Regions from separate parts of the Nocardia sp. NPDC020380 genome, predicted to be linked through region 4. Evidence: riboswitches for the same ligand, from Rfam matches in the RefSeq annotation. Region 4 holds a riboswitch; each other region holds the start of a gene.
What was found. Region 4 has a riboswitch for cobalamin ahead of cobN (cobaltochelatase subunit CobN). Riboswitches for the same ligand answer to the same signal wherever they lie in the genome.
Positions count from the first base shown of each region.

Region 1: another riboswitch for cobalamin. It lies ahead of ACH438_RS23000 (CbtB-domain containing protein); the one in region 4 lies ahead of cobN (cobaltochelatase subunit CobN).
Region 2: another riboswitch for cobalamin. It lies ahead of ACH438_RS35170 (FecCD family ABC transporter permease); the one in region 4 lies ahead of cobN (cobaltochelatase subunit CobN).
Region 3: another riboswitch for cobalamin. It lies ahead of metE (5-methyltetrahydropteroyltriglutamate--homocysteine S-methyltransferase); the one in region 4 lies ahead of cobN (cobaltochelatase subunit CobN).

Region 1 is NZ_JBIRVQ010000008.1:95,805-99,394, forward strand. Features, by position in the region: gene ACH438_RS22985 (alpha/beta fold hydrolase) at 1-46, shown strand, start outside; gene ACH438_RS22990 (histidine phosphatase family protein) at 48-617, opposite strand; gene ACH438_RS22995 (CbtA family protein) at 614-1,465, opposite strand; gene ACH438_RS23000 (CbtB-domain containing protein) at 1,488-1,637, opposite strand; cobalamin riboswitch at 1,742-1,887, opposite strand; gene ACH438_RS23005 (TetR/AcrR family transcriptional regulator) at 1,914-2,564, opposite strand; gene ACH438_RS23010 (oxygenase MpaB family protein) at 2,698-3,590, shown strand, end outside.
Region 2 is NZ_JBIRVQ010000015.1:30,313-33,902, forward strand. Features, by position in the region: gene ACH438_RS35165 (ABC transporter ATP-binding protein) at 1-420, opposite strand, end outside; gene ACH438_RS35170 (FecCD family ABC transporter permease) at 417-1,448, opposite strand; cobalamin riboswitch at 1,481-1,616, opposite strand; gene ACH438_RS35175 (TetR/AcrR family transcriptional regulator C-terminal domain-containing protein) at 1,618-2,202, opposite strand; gene bioB (biotin synthase BioB) at 2,343-3,380, shown strand; gene ACH438_RS35185 (hypothetical protein) at 3,511-3,590, shown strand, end outside.
Region 3 is NZ_JBIRVQ010000019.1:18,958-22,547, reverse strand. Features, by position in the region: gene ACH438_RS39545 (LacI family DNA-binding transcriptional regulator) at 86-1,108, shown strand; cobalamin riboswitch at 1,201-1,435, shown strand; gene metE (5-methyltetrahydropteroyltriglutamate--homocysteine S-methyltransferase) at 1,569-3,590, shown strand, end outside.
Region 4 is NZ_JBIRVQ010000030.1:53,443-57,032, forward strand. Features, by position in the region: gene cobG (precorrin-3B synthase) at 1-169, opposite strand, end outside; gene ACH438_RS45490 (hypothetical protein) at 222-452, opposite strand; gene ACH438_RS45495 (hypothetical protein) at 794-1,111, opposite strand; cobalamin riboswitch at 1,256-1,475, shown strand; partial or broken gene cobN (cobaltochelatase subunit CobN) at 1,575-3,590, shown strand, end outside.

The DNA of each region.
Region 1 (3,590 bases), on a different contig from region 4:
GCGCTTCCTGAACTTCGTCGCCGCCCACGACCAGGTCCGGGCCTGATTCAGTCGGTCAGCGCGTGCGCGGTGGACCGCAGCGTCCAGGCGGGCTGCCGGTGATGCAGCGTGGTGGCGGTCAGTGGCGGAATGTCGATGCGCCAGAAGGATTCCGGGGGAGCCTGCAGGGTGCAGAGAATCGCCGCACGCACGATCGCCGGATGGGTGATCGCGACCACGCGATCACCCAGTCCCGCTACGCCGTTGAGCCACAAGCGAACCCGTTCGACGAGATCGGTGATGGCCTCACCGCCGTGTCCGCGATACGTGGGATCGGTGAGCCAGGCCATCAGCTGATCCGGTGCGATGGCCTCCATCGACTGTCCCGCCCAGCTGCCGCAATCCAAGTCGCGCAAGGCTTCCTCGGTGGTCCCGGAGAGCCCGAGCGCCCCGGCGGTCTGCGCGGTGCGGGCCTCCGGCGCGCAGAACGCGCCGGCGGTCGCGCCGGACAGCCCGCCCGCCTGCTCGGCCGACCGCGACCCGAGCGGGTTCAGCGGTTCATCGGCCGGGAAGCGGGCGGCCTGCACGGCATCGGTGATCGCATGCGTCACCAGGGTGAGGCGGGTGACCGCGCTCATGCCGCCGCGGTCGACGGTTCCGGGGTGCCGGCGGCGCGCTCACCGAGCAATCGCGGTGCGAGCCAGGCGAATCCGACGCCGATCACGACCCAGAGGATCGCCTGCGCGATGAACGAGTACAACCGGAAGTGGAACAGATCGTCCGCCGGGAAGCCCGGGTAGACGATGGTCCCCGCCGCATCCTTCAGCGGCTGCGGCGTTTCCGTGTCGAAGTCGCCGAACGACTTGTTCGCGGACAGATGCCCCAGCGACGGCAGTACCAGCATCACGATGCTCATGACCACCACGAAGGACAGTCCCGCGGCAATGGTCGCGGTCCAATTGCCCAGCCGCGCGGCCAGTCTGCGCCCCAGCCAGAGGGCCGCGAAGAGCGCCACCGTGCTGATCACGATCATGAGCACGTACAGCCCGGTGCGTTCCTTGATGGTGTCCGGATGTCCGATCGACGGCGGGTTGGCCGGGTACTTCAGGAACGGCACCGCGTAGAACGCCAGGAACATGCCGCCCGCCACCAGCAGTGCCAGATTGCGCGGCGTGGTCTTGCCCGAGCGGGTCATGGCCAGGTAGTAGACGACCGCGAACAGCGCGCCCATGGCCATGCCGAACACGATCACGCCGAACCCGAGGCCGATGTTCTGCTGCTGGGTGCGGGTGAAGATGTCGGGTCCCATATCGGGCATGGGCAGCCCGGCCGCCTTGTCCAGCGCCATCTGGGCGTCGTCGCGGCCGGATTCGTAGTCGATGGCCCGATCGATGATGGGCTCGGCCATGATCCGGGCGAAAAGGAACGCGAAGAGTCCGCCGAGCGCGCCCAGCAGGACGCCCCGGCCGATGATCCGTTTTTCCATTGTGGGTACTCGATTCCCGTGACTAGTGGCAGGGGAATCCGAGGAAATGGCGTCCGTCGTGGACGAACTCGTGCACGTGCATGTCACTGCCGAACACCGAGACGGCGCCCTGATCGATGCCGATGAAGTAGATGGCGAGCAATGCCAGCACGGTGGTGCCGATCAGCCACATGGCCGTGGTGGGCAGGGACAGCGCGCCGGTGCCGAGGCTGGAACGTGGTGCATAGGACGTGGCCACGAGAACTCCTTGCTTACAGGGGATTTCGCGTCCCCCAGCCGGTATGAAACACGGCGGCCCGGTGTCTGACTCGCATCTACCGAGATGCTCACAGTGGCGCGACCGTTCCGGATTTGCACCGGATTCCAACGAATCGCCGATCACATGACCATACGAAATGCCTGGCCACAAGGTCAAACGATCACCCATCTGGTGGGAAACGGGAGTGTGCTAGTTCGCCGGCCGGCCGATCAGCAACTGGACGATGGACTGTACGAAACCCTCGATGCGGTCGCGGGGGTAGGTGTCCGGATCGCTGACGGCCAGGCGGCCGAGCATCTCGGCGATGGTGAGCAGGGAGTTGGTGAGGAGGGCGGAATCCATGGCGGACCAGCGCGGGTCGGCGATCAGGCCCATGCGGACCAGGGCCTCGGCCTGGTCGAAGACGCCGGCGCGGGAGCTGCGGATGGCCTCGCGGTATTCGTCGGGTGCGCTGCCGGGGCCGGCGAGGATGAGGCGCCAGCGCGTCGGATCACGTAGTGCCACATCGACGAAGGCCTTCACCGTCGCGGAGGCGGCGACCACGGGGTCGGCGCCGAGGAGATCGGTGGGGAGGGTGTCGGCGACCTGGTCGAGGGCGCGTTCGCGTTCGCGTTCGAGCAGGGCTTCGACCAGTTCGGCCCGGGTCTTGAAGACGGTGTAGAGCACGGGCTTGCCGACGCCGGCCTCGGCGGCGACGGCTTCCATGCTGAGTTCGTGCAGTTCCGCGCGTTCCAGCACGGTGAAGGCGGCGTCGAGCAATTGTGCCCGGCGTTGCTCGGGTGGCAGGCGTGGGGCGTAGCGCCTGCGTGGCCGGTCGGTGCCGGGTTTGCTCACCTTCATCGACCTCATTCTGTCATTCGCGACGGCGCGGCCGGGATCCTGTCCGAACAAATCCTACGGCACCGTTGTATTAGTCCGCAGTAATTGCTACGGTTGCGTTGTATTCGCAGGGCAGCCCGCTGAAGGAGCGCACATGAGCTTCGATCCGACCACGCTTCGACGCACCGATCTGGGCTTCTTCGGCCCGGATTCGCCGAGTTGGAAGGTCTGGACCTCACCCACCGCCGTGATCGGCTTCCAGCGCGCGGTCGCTCTGGAGTTCTTCGACCCGTTCCTGACCGCCGCGGTCGCCGACACCGGCAAGATCCACACCGATCCCCGCGACCGGCTGGACATGACCTTCGCGTACTTCCTGATCGTCGCGATCGGCGACAGCAAGACGGCGATCGAAGCCTCCGAGCACCTGATGTCGATTCATGCCAAGTCCACCGGCATCGAACCCATCAGCGGCCAGCGCTACAGCGCCAACAGCCCGGAGACCCAGCTCTGGATCCACATCACCGGCTGGCAGTCGGTGCTCAAGGCCTACGAGATGTTCGGGCCGGGCCTGACCCCGGAGGAGGAGGCGCGCTACTGGCAGGAGTGCCGCATCGCCGCCGAGCTGCAGACCTGCAAGCCGGAGGAGGTGCCGCTCACCCGCGAGGGCGTGCGCGAGTACTACGCGAATGTCCGTGCGCGCCTGTGCACCTCGGAGCGCGCCGAAGCGGGCATGCGGCAGATGCTGTTCACCTCCCCGAAGCACGGCGCGGGCATCACCTATGCCCTCGGCGCCCGCATCCTCTCCTTCGCTTCCATTGCGACGCTGCCGAAATGGATGCGCAAGCTCGGTCACTTCGACCGCCCGGGCATTGTCGACCTGCTGGTCCGCCCGGCCGGTCGCATCCTGGTCTGGCTGTTCACGCTGTTCAACAAGCGTGGCCTGATCATGGCCGCGCCGATCATCGCCCCGATGGCCGGGAAGATCCTGCAGCAGCACCTGAAGAACGAGCCCCCGGCGCTGCTCGAAACCGTCACTCCCACGCAGGG
Region 2 (3,590 bases), on a different contig from region 4:
CCCCTCGAACCCGGCGAGATCCACCGCCCGCAACGCCTCTCCGACAACCTGTTGCTCGCCGCCCCCACCCGCACCCCAGGGCGGCAGATAAGGCGTCCGTCCCATCGCAACGAGTTCCCCCACCAGCAGATCCGCCTGCGGCCCCTCATCCTGCGCCACCATGGCGAGCAGTCGCGCCCGCCGCCGAGCCGAAACCCGATGCACGGCAACCCCATCGATGAGAACACTGCCGGCGGCAGGCGGCACCAACCCCGCCACCGTGCGCAGCAGCGTCGTCTTACCCGCCCCGTTCGGCCCTACGATGCCGATAGTTTCACCGGCCCGCACCTCGAAATCGACGCCGGAGACGACCGTCCGCCGCCCGGCAATGCAAGCCAGCCCCCGTACCTGCACCGAGCCGCCCGTGCTGTCGTTGTTCATGCGGTTCCGAATCGGTAGGTGCGGCGTCCCATCAGGAGGAGGAAGGCGGGCGCGCCGATGAGGCCGGTGAGGACGCCTACCGGGATTTCGGTGGGGCGGACCAGGACTCTGGTGGCGGTGTCGGCCACTACCAGGAAGAGGGCGCCGCAGAGGGCCGAGGCGGGGAGCAGGATGCGGTGACGCGGGCCCACTATGAGGCGGGCCGCGTGCGGCACTACCAGGCCGACGAAGCCGATCCCGCCGGAGACCGCGACCAGGACGCCCACCAGGACCGCCAGCAGGATGAACAACGCGATCCGCAACTGCCGCACCGGGACTCCGACCGAGGCGGCGGTGTCCGTGCCGAGGTTCAGGACGTCCAGCCAGTTGGCGGAGAGAAACAGCGCGAGGGCACAAGCGGCTACCACGGTGGCGGGGAGCAGGATTCGGGTCCAGTCGGCGCCCGCGAGGCTGCCGAGGAGCCAGAAGAGCACCGATTTGGCGGCGGCGGGATCACCGCTGCGGAAGACGATGTAACTGCTCAGCGCGCTGAAGGCCGAGCCGAGGACGGTGCCGGTCAGGACCAATCGCAAAGGGGTGAGGCCACCCTGGGCTACCGCGATCAGGAAGACGGCCGCGGCTGCTGCCAGGGCCCCGGCCAGCGCGCCTGCGGAGAGCGCCCAGAGCCCCGCTGCGGCAAAGCTTCCCGTGGTGATGACGGCCGCCGCGCCGACGCCCGCGCCCGAGGAGACGCCCAGGAGATACGGATCCGCCAGCGGATTGCGCACCAGCGTCTGCATGCCCGCGCCCGAGACCGCCAGTCCCGCTCCGACGATCGCCGCGAGCAGCGTGCGCGGCACCCGCAACTGCCACACGATGGTGTCGACGCCCAGATTGGCGGGTGCGAGTCCGGTTGCGCGCCGGTGCAGTACGTCCAGCACATCGTGCAGGGGAATGGTTTCGGCGCCGAATCCGGTCGCCACGATCATGGCGGCTAGCAGCAGCGCCGCCAGTACCGGCAGCGCGATCGCCGCCCGGGCACGGCTCATCGACGGAGCTCTCTGGGCAAATCGCGGCCTCTCCCGAGTTAGGTCCGGTGGGGGAGGTCTGACTCGCAGCCCGAAGGTTGCTCACAGTGGCGCGACCGTTCCGGGTTTGCACCGGATTCCCGCACCCACCGGGGATGACGGGACGGACTCTACCGTCCGGAAGTATTGCTCAGCGGATGCGGGTGCCCAGCAGGTGACGCACGCCGCTCACGAACAACTGCAGTCCGAAATCGAAGCGGGCGGTGGCGCCGGTGGTGTCGTAGAGGGGGGAGTGTTCCTCGGCGAGGGCGCCCGCGGAATCCATCTGGATGCGCGACTGCTCGTCGACGGTCTGGCCGAGCACGTAATAGAGGAGCGTGTAGGCCGCGAGATCCGCTTCCTCGCGCGTCATGCCCGCGCGAATGGCGGCGCTGGCCAGTCGTTCCCGCCCCTTGCTGGTGGTGAGCCGGGAAGCGTAAGTGGCCGAGACCAATTCGGCGCCGTCGCGGTAGGCGAGCAGGCAGGAGCGCAGCCGATGCGCGAGTTCGGTCATTTGCCCGGACCATTCGCCCGCACCGACCGGTTCGTCCATGGGTGCGAGCACGCGGTCCGCGACCGCGCCGAGCAGGGCCTGTTTGTTGGGAAAGTGCCAGTACAGCGCCCCCGGCTGCACGTGCAGCGAGCTCGCGAGCCGCCGCATGGTCAGGTCGGCGAGCCCGTACTGGTCGAGAATGGCGATGGCCCCGTCGACCACGTCCGTGCGATGAAGTTGCACTGCAGAATCCGACCCTCTCGTGTTCCGGCTCACGTTCCCGGCTGCTAGCCTACCCTGAACACCGTTCAAGTTGTTCGGCTACACGAGCCGGGCACGTTGCGATGCCCGGCCCGACCGGCCGGACGAAGGGACTCGTAGGCATGACCCAGGCAGCCGTCACCACCGAGGCCGGAAGCACTGCCGGCGACGACATTCTCGCCATCGCCCGTGAGCAGGTGCTCGAACGCGGAGTCGGACTCACCCAGGACCAGACCCTCGAGGTACTGCGACTGGGCGACGACCGGCTCGAAGAACTACTGAGCCTCGCGCACGACGTGCGCATGAAATGGTGCGGACCGGAGGTCGAGGTCGAGGGCATCATCTCGCTCAAGACCGGCGGCTGCCCCGAGGACTGCCACTTCTGTTCGCAGTCCGGCCTTTTCCAGTCCCCGGTGCGCGCCGCGTGGCTCGATATCCCGTCGCTGGTCGAGGCCGCCAAGCAGACCGCCAAGACCGGCGCCACCGAATTCTGCATCGTGGCCGCCGTGCGCGGACCGGACGAGCGGCTCATGGCGCAGGTCGCCGCGGGCGTCGAGGCCATCCGCAACGAGGTCGACATCCAGGTCGCCTGCTCGCTCGGCATGCTCAACCAGGAGCAGGTCGACCAGCTCGCCGCCATGGGCGTGCACCGCTACAACCACAATCTCGAGACCGCGCGCTCGCACTTCCCGAACGTGGTCACCACCCACACCTACGACGAGCGCTGGGAAACCCTGCGCATGGTGCGCGAAGCCGGTATGGAGGTCTGCTGCGGCGGCATCCTCGGCATGGGCGAAACCCTGGAGCAGCGTGCGGAATTCGCCGCGGACCTGGCCACGCTGGAGCCCGACGAGGTGCCGCTGAACTTCCTCAACCCGCGTCCCGGCACGCCGTTCGGTGATCTGGAGGTGCTGCCCGCCGCCGACGCGCTGCGTGCCGTCGCCGCCTTCCGGCTCGCCTTGCCGCGCACCATCCTGCGTTTCGCCGGCGGTCGTGAGATCACGCTCGGCGACCTCGGCGCCAAGCAGGGCATCCTCGGCGGCATCAATGCCGTCATCGTCGGCAACTACCTGACCACGCTGGGCCGGCCCGCCGAAGCCGACCTCGATCTGCTCGGCGAACTCAAGATGCCGATCAAAGCGCTCAACGAAACTCTCTGACCGCGGCGGGGCCTCGGCCCCTCCGACGCCGGTGGACCATGCGGAGCCGGTACCGTGAAGCGGTACCGGCTTCGGCGCAGCTCGACCAGGCTGTTCCACATCGAGACACGAAGGATCCATCGAGGTGATCGTGGAGATAGAGGAGCGCTACAACCCGTTCACGGGTAAGCGGATCGTGCCGGGGCTGGACGATCCGGTGCCGGCCGCCGC
Region 3 (3,590 bases), on a different contig from region 4:
GCAGTGGGATCGAGTCAGGGGTTCTCGCCAAGAGTTCAGAGTCTGCTCATTCATGTTCAGTGGCCGTTCGCTAGGGTGTCTTTTCGTGGCAACCGGTAGCGCACCGATCACGCAGCGGGATGTCGCATCGTCCCTCGGGGTCTCCATCTCCGCCGTCAGCCTGGCTTTGTCCGGGCGGCCCGGTGTGAGTGACCAGCTGCGGGAACGCATCCTCGAACGTGCCGAAGAACTCGGCTATCGGCCCAACGCTTCGGCGGTCGCCTTGCGCACCAACCGAACCCGGGTGCTCGGTCTGCTCATCCGGAATCTACGCAATCCGCACTTCCTGGACGTGATCGACGGCTTCGACGAAACCTGCGCCGCCGCAGGCTACGACGTGATGGTCGGTTCCTCCCGCTACGACCCGGACCGGGAAGGGCAGTTGCTGGACGCCTTCCAGCACCGCGCCATCGACGGCCTGGCCATCGCGCCCATCGGGGTGAGTCCGCAGGTGCGGGAATGGTCTTCGGTCACCAGTCGGCCGCTGGTCCTGCTCGATACCGCCGGCGGCCCGACCATGAGCGTGCGCACCGATCAGGAGACCGCGGTCGATCTCGCCGTCCGCCACCTGCTGGAGCTGGGGCACCGGCGGCTCGCCATGATCGTCGCGCCGGCGGACAAGTCGCCGGACCCCGAACGGCTCGAACGCTTCCGGCAGCTGAGCGTGGACCTCGGCTTCACCGCCCTGACGGTGACCACCGAACTGTCCGCCCGGGCCGCGCGCAGCGCGATAGCCGAAGCGCTGGCCGTGCCCGCACCGGAGCGGCCGACCGCGTTCATCGCCAACAGCGATTACATCGCCCACATAGCCTATCTCGCGGTGGCGGACGCGGGTCTGCGTGTCCCGCAGGATATCTCGGTGGTCGGTCACGACGATCTCCCTACTTCCGCCTCGCTGTACCCGGCCCTGACCACCATCGCGGTGGACCGCCGGGAGATCGGCCATCGCGCGGCGTCGTTGTTGCTCGACGCGTTGCACGAGCGTCCCATCGCCACCCGGAACATCGTCCTCCCGGTGACATTGCACGCGCGAGCTTCCACCGCGCCTCCACCCCGAGTGGACGGGTAGCGGTGCGGAACCCGTAAGAACTTCGCTATATTTGCGGGTGCAGCTGGTTCGCCGGAGGCGGAGTCGAGGAGCCCCTGATCCGCCCGATGGCGTCGAAACCTGGCGATGACGTTCGCGTTGTCGGCGTGGTGAGAGGGAACCCGGTGAGAATCCGGGACTGTCCCGCAGCGGTGAGTGGGAACGACAGCCGTCATTCGCACTGGGCGCATGAAGTGATGCCTGGGAAGCGACGGTCAGTAGGACAGCCCCGGCCGAGAGCGCCGGGATCGACCCCGTACGGGTCGGCGCCCATGAGTCCGAAGACCTGCCCGTTGTGCCGGATACGCCGTATCCGGCGGTCGTCGCCTCGTGGATCGGGCGTCACGCCGAGTGGACCGGGCACGGATCATGCGTGTGGGCTCGTTCAGCGTGCGTTCGAAATGGGTGGCGTCCCTCTGACTGCTGACTCTGGAGTTCATCGATGTTGAACCCTGACAACACTTTCACCGCCACTGTGCTGGGGCTGCCGCGAATCGGACCGAATCGCGAACTCAAGCGCGCCACCGAAGCGTACTGGGCGGGCCGCCTCGACGCCGCCGGGCTGCACGAGGTCGCCCGGGAGCTGCGGACGGCGCAGCTCACGCAGGTCCGGAATGCCGGGCTGGATTCCGTTCCGGTCGGCACGTTTTCGTATTACGACCAGGTGCTCGATACCGCCGTGCTGCTGGGCGCACTGCCCGAGCGGGTGCTCGGTATCTCCGACGAGCTGGACCGCTACTTCGCGGCCGCGCGCGGCAATGCCGAGGTCACGCCGCTGGAGATGACCAAGTGGTTCGACACCAACTACCACTACCTGGTGCCCGAGCTCGCGGCGGAGACCGAGTTCTCGCTGCACCCGGAGAAGCCGCTCGCCGAGCTGGAAGAGGCGCTGGCGCTGGGTGTTCCGGCCCGGCCGGTGATCGTCGGCCCGATCACCTTCCTGAAGCTGGCCAAGTCGGTGGACGGTAGCAATCTGCTGGACCGCCTGCCCGATCTGCTGCCGCTCTACGAGCAACTGCTCGGTCTGCTCGCCGATGCCGGTGCGAAGTGGGTGCAGATCGACGAGCCGTCGCTGGTCACCGATCTGTCCGAAACCGAACTCGCCGTGGTGCACACCGCGTACCGGCGGCTGGCCGAGCTGTCGGCGCGGCCGGCCATCTTGGTGGCCTCGTACTTCGGGCGGCTGGGTGCGGCGCTGCCGGTACTCGCGGAGACCGGGATCGAGGGCATCGCCGTCGATCTGGTCGCGGGCGGTGACGCGGATGTGGTTGCGGCGCGGTCGATCACGGACAAGCTGATCGTGGCCGGTGTCGTGGACGGCCACAATATCTGGCGCGTCGATCCGGACCATGCGCTGCCGCGGCTGACCGATCTGCGGGATGCCGGGGTGACGGTCGCGGTGTCGAGTTCCTGCTCGCTGCTGCACGTTCCGTACAGCCTGAAGCCCGAGACCGATCTGGAGCCGCGCCTGCGCAGCTGGCTGGCCTTCGGCAACGAGAAGCTCGCCGAGATCGTGCTGCTGGCCACCGCGCTGCACCGGGGCGAGGAGGCCGTGGCCGGTGGCCTGGACATCGCTCGCACCGCCGTGCTGGACCGCAAGGCCGACCGGCGACTGCACGTGCAGGCGGTGCGAGATCGCCTGGCGGAGCTGGACGCCGACGCGATCCGCCGCGCCCCGGCCGACGAGCGCCGCGTGCTGCAGCAGGAGCGGCTGCACCTGCCGCTGCTGCCGACCACCACCATCGGCTCCTACCCGCAGACCAGCCGGATCCGGGTGGCGCGTGCGGAATTGCGCAAGGGCGAGATCGATCAGGCCGAGTACGACGCGCGTATGCGCGCCGAGATAGCCGAAGTCGTTGCGCTGCAGGAGGAGATCGGCCTGGACGTGCTGGTGCACGGCGAGCCCGAGCGCAATGACATGGTGCAATACTTCGCCGAGCAGCTGGACGGTTTCGCCGCCACGGTCAACGGCTGGGTGCAGTCCTACGGAACCCGTTGCGTGCGACCGCCGATCGTGTACGGCGATGTGGTGCGCCCGGCGGTCATGACCGTCGAGTGGATCACCTACGCGCAGTCGCTGACCGCGAAGCCGGTGAAGGGCATGCTGACCGGTCCGGTGACCATCCTGGCGTGGTCGTTCATCCGCGACGATCAGCCGCTGGCCGATACCGCGCGGCAGATCGCCCTCGCGATCCGGGACGAGACAGTCGATCTGGAGGCGGCCGGTATCGGCATCATCCAGGTCGATGAGCCGGCGCTGCGGGAGCTCTTGCCGCTGCGCAAGGCCGATCAGGCCGCCTACCTGGAGTGGGCGGTGGATGCCTTCCGGCTGTCGACTTCCGGCGTCGCGGATGCCACGCAGATCCACACCCACCTCTGCTATTCGGAGTTCGGTGAGGTCATCGGGGCGATCGCGGGCCTGGATGCCGACGTCACCTCGATCGAGGCGGCGCGTTCGCACATG
Region 4 (3,590 bases):
GTTCGATACTGCCGTCGGCCAATTCGACGGCGGCCTCGGCCAGGGCCTGCAGTTGTGCGGGTTCCAGCCGCCCGCCGGGTATGCGGATACGGGCGAGGGGCCCGTCGGCGGCCTGATGCAGGCGCAGCACGCCCGGGCAGGAATCGGCTTCGTTTCGCTCCATGACCAGCCCAGCCTACGGCGGGCGTCGGTGCCTGGCGCCGACGCCTGTCCGCGGGAGCTCAGGCGGAGCGGCGGGGTTCGACCGGCCGGGAGGCGCCGCGTACGCGCGCGTACGGCGGGGCGAGTTGCCAGCTGTCCTGCAGCAGATTCGGGGTGCGGTGATGATCGACGTGGTCGCGGTGCACGGTGCTGCCCATCGACGCGAAGCCGAACAGCACGGCGGCCGCGCAGATGATGCCCGCGATGAGGGCGTATCGGGCGTGGCCGCTACCCGCGGCCGTCAAAGTCATTGCCAGCATCGCGAAGGCAACCAGAGCGCAAAAGTACACTGACCAGGCGGCAAATCGGTTCCGCCGGACCCATGAGGGAGTATTCGGCATATTCCGAGCGTACGCCTGCAGTGACCGCCGTCACAGGCTTGTGAACAGGGCTTTGGCGCCGCTGGACTCGGGGCATTGCAGGACGCCCTGGCTCTGGGTGACGGCAGATAGCGGGGTCGGCCCGCGGCAGGATCTCGGCGGTCGGACGAATCCAGCTGCGAGGACGGCGGCAATTGGATGGGTCGCCGGCCGGAATCGAGCAGGGCCCCACGCTGATGCGTGGGGCCCTGCTCGGGTTTTGTGCTGTCCGCTCAGGAGTGGCGGGGTTCGATGTATTTGGGGGCGCCGCGGAGCCGGGCGTAGGGCGGGGTCTTTTCCCAGCAGTCGTTGAGGAGGTTGGGGACCAGGTGGTGCTCCACGTGGTCGCGGCGGACGGTCGTCGTCATGATGGTGAGTCCCAGGAGGACGGTGGCGGCGCAGATGATGCCCGCGATCATGGCCCACTGGGTGTGGCCGCTGCCTGCTGCTGTCAATGTCATTGCCAGCGTCGCGAAGGCAACCAGTATGCAGAAGTACCCTGACCAGGCGGCGAAGCGGTTCCGCCTGACCCATCCCGGAGTGCTAGGCATACGGGCAGCGTACGCCCGGACCGGTCGGTCGGACAGTGACGCGGACGAGCCTTTGCCGCACTGTGATCCGCGCGCCCGCGGGCCCCGCGGACCGAATACGACGGCCGTGCAGGCATTGCGCGCACCGCCTTGCACGACCATCCGTTCGAACGCGATAGAGTCGGCGCGCTCGTCGAACGGAAGAAACCGGTGCAATTCCGGTGCGGTCGCGCCACTGTGACAGTCAGACCTTCCCGTCGAGCGCCGAACCGTGCTGGGCGCGTCACCCGAGGAAGGCCGAGACCCTGTGATCCTGCTGCTGTCCACCTCCGACACCGATCTGCTGAGCGCACGCGCCAGCGGAGCCGACTATCGGCTCGGCAATCCGGCGCGCCTGCTGCCGGACGATCTGCCGGGCCTGCTGGAAGGCGCCGACCTGATCGTCGTGCGCATTCTCGGCGGTAAACGCGCCTGGGAGGAGGGGCTGGAGACGCTGCGCGGCAGCGGGATTCCGGTGGTGGCGCTCGGTGGTGAGATCGCGCCGGACGCCGAGCTGATGGAATGCTCGACCGTGCCCGGCGGCGTGGCCGCCGACGCGCACAACTATCTGGCCGCGGGCGGGCCGGGAAACCTGCTGCAGCTGCACAACTTCCTCTCCGACACGGTGCTGCTCACCGGGCACGGTTTCGAGCCGCCGGTGGAGATGCCGAGCTGGGGTGAGCTGGAGCGGGATTCGCGTCCGGTCCCGGCGGGCGCGCCGACCGTGGCGGTCGTGTACTACCGCGCTCAGCATCTGGCCGGCAACACCGGCTACATCGATGCGCTGTGCGCGGCCATCGAGGACAAGGGCGCGCGGGCGCTGCCGGTGTACTGCGCCTCGCTGCGCACCGCCGAACCCGAACTGCTGAGCCGGCTCCGCGAAGCCGACGCGCTCGTGGTGACCGTGCTGGCCGCGGGCGGCACCAAGCCGGCCACCGCGTCCGCCGGTGGCGATGACGAGGCCTGGGATGTGGGCGCGCTCGCCGACCTGGATGTGCCGATCCTGCAGGGACTCTGCCTGACCAGCGGGCGCGAGCAGTGGGCGGCCAATGACGACGGCCTGTCCCCGCTGGATGTGGCCACGCAGGTGGCGGTGCCGGAGTTCGACGGGCGCATCATCACGGTTCCGTTCTCGTTCAAGGAATTCGACGCCGACGGCCTGTCGACCTATGTGCCCGATCCCGAGCGCGCCGCGCGGGTGGCGGGTATCGCGACCCGGTATGCGCGGCTGCGTCATATTCCGGCCGCGAAGAAGAAGATCGCGATCGTGCTGTCGGCGTATCCGACCAAGCACGCCCGTATCGGTAATGCGGTCGGCCTGGACACCCCGGCCAGTGCGATCAAGCTGCTGAGTGAGATGCGTTCGGCTGGTTACGATCTCGGCGCGGAAGGGGAGATTCCGGGACTGGAGCAGGCCGACGGTGACGCGCTCATCCACGCACTGATCGCGGCGGGCGGGCAGGATCCGGACTGGCTGACCGCCGAACAGCTGGAGGGCAACCCGATCCGCATCGGCGCCGATGCCTACACCGCCTGGTTCGACACGCTGTCCGAGGACCTGCGCGCGGCGGTCATCGAAGCGTGGGGCCCGCCGCCGGGGCAGATGTACGTCGACCGCTCCGCCGACCCCAAGGGCGAGATCGTCATCGCCGCACTGCGTTTCGGCAATGTGGTGCTGATCGTGCAGCCGCCGCGCGGTTTCGGGGAGAACCCGGTCGCCATCTACCACGACCCGGACCTGCCGCCGAGCCACCACTACCTGGCCGCCTACCGCTGGCTGGCCGCCCCGGACGGTTTCGCCGCCGACGCCATGGTGCACCTGGGCAAGCACGGCAACCTGGAATGGCTGCCCGGCAAGACCCTCGGCATGTCCGCCTCCTGCGGCACCGACGCCGCCCTGGGCGACCTGCCGCTCATCTACCCCTTCCTGGTCAACGATCCGGGCGAGGGCACCCAGGCCAAGCGCCGCGCCCACGCCACCCTGGTCGATCACCTCATCCCGCCCATGGCGCGCGCCGAAACCTACGGCGACATCTCGCGTCTCGAGCAGCTGCTCGACGAGCACGCCAACATCTCCGCGCTGGATCCGGCCAAGCTGCCCGCGATCCGCCAGCAGATCTGGACCCTCATGCGCGCGGCCAAGATGGACCACGACCTGGGCCTGGCCGAGCGCCCCGACGAAGAAGTCTTCGACGACATGCTCCTGCACGTCGACGGCTGGCTCTGCGAGATCAAGGACGTCCAGATCCGCGACGGCCTGCACATCCTCGGCCAGGCCCCCGCCGGTGAGGCCGAGGTCGACCTGGTCCTGGCCATGCTGCGCGCCCGCCAGCTCTGGGGCGGCGAGGTCAACGTCCCCGGCCTGCGAGAAGCCTTGGGCCTCACCGAAGACGGCAGCGAGTCCCGCGAGCGCGTCGACACCTTCGAGACCCGCGCCCGCGAACTCGTCGCCGCCATGCAG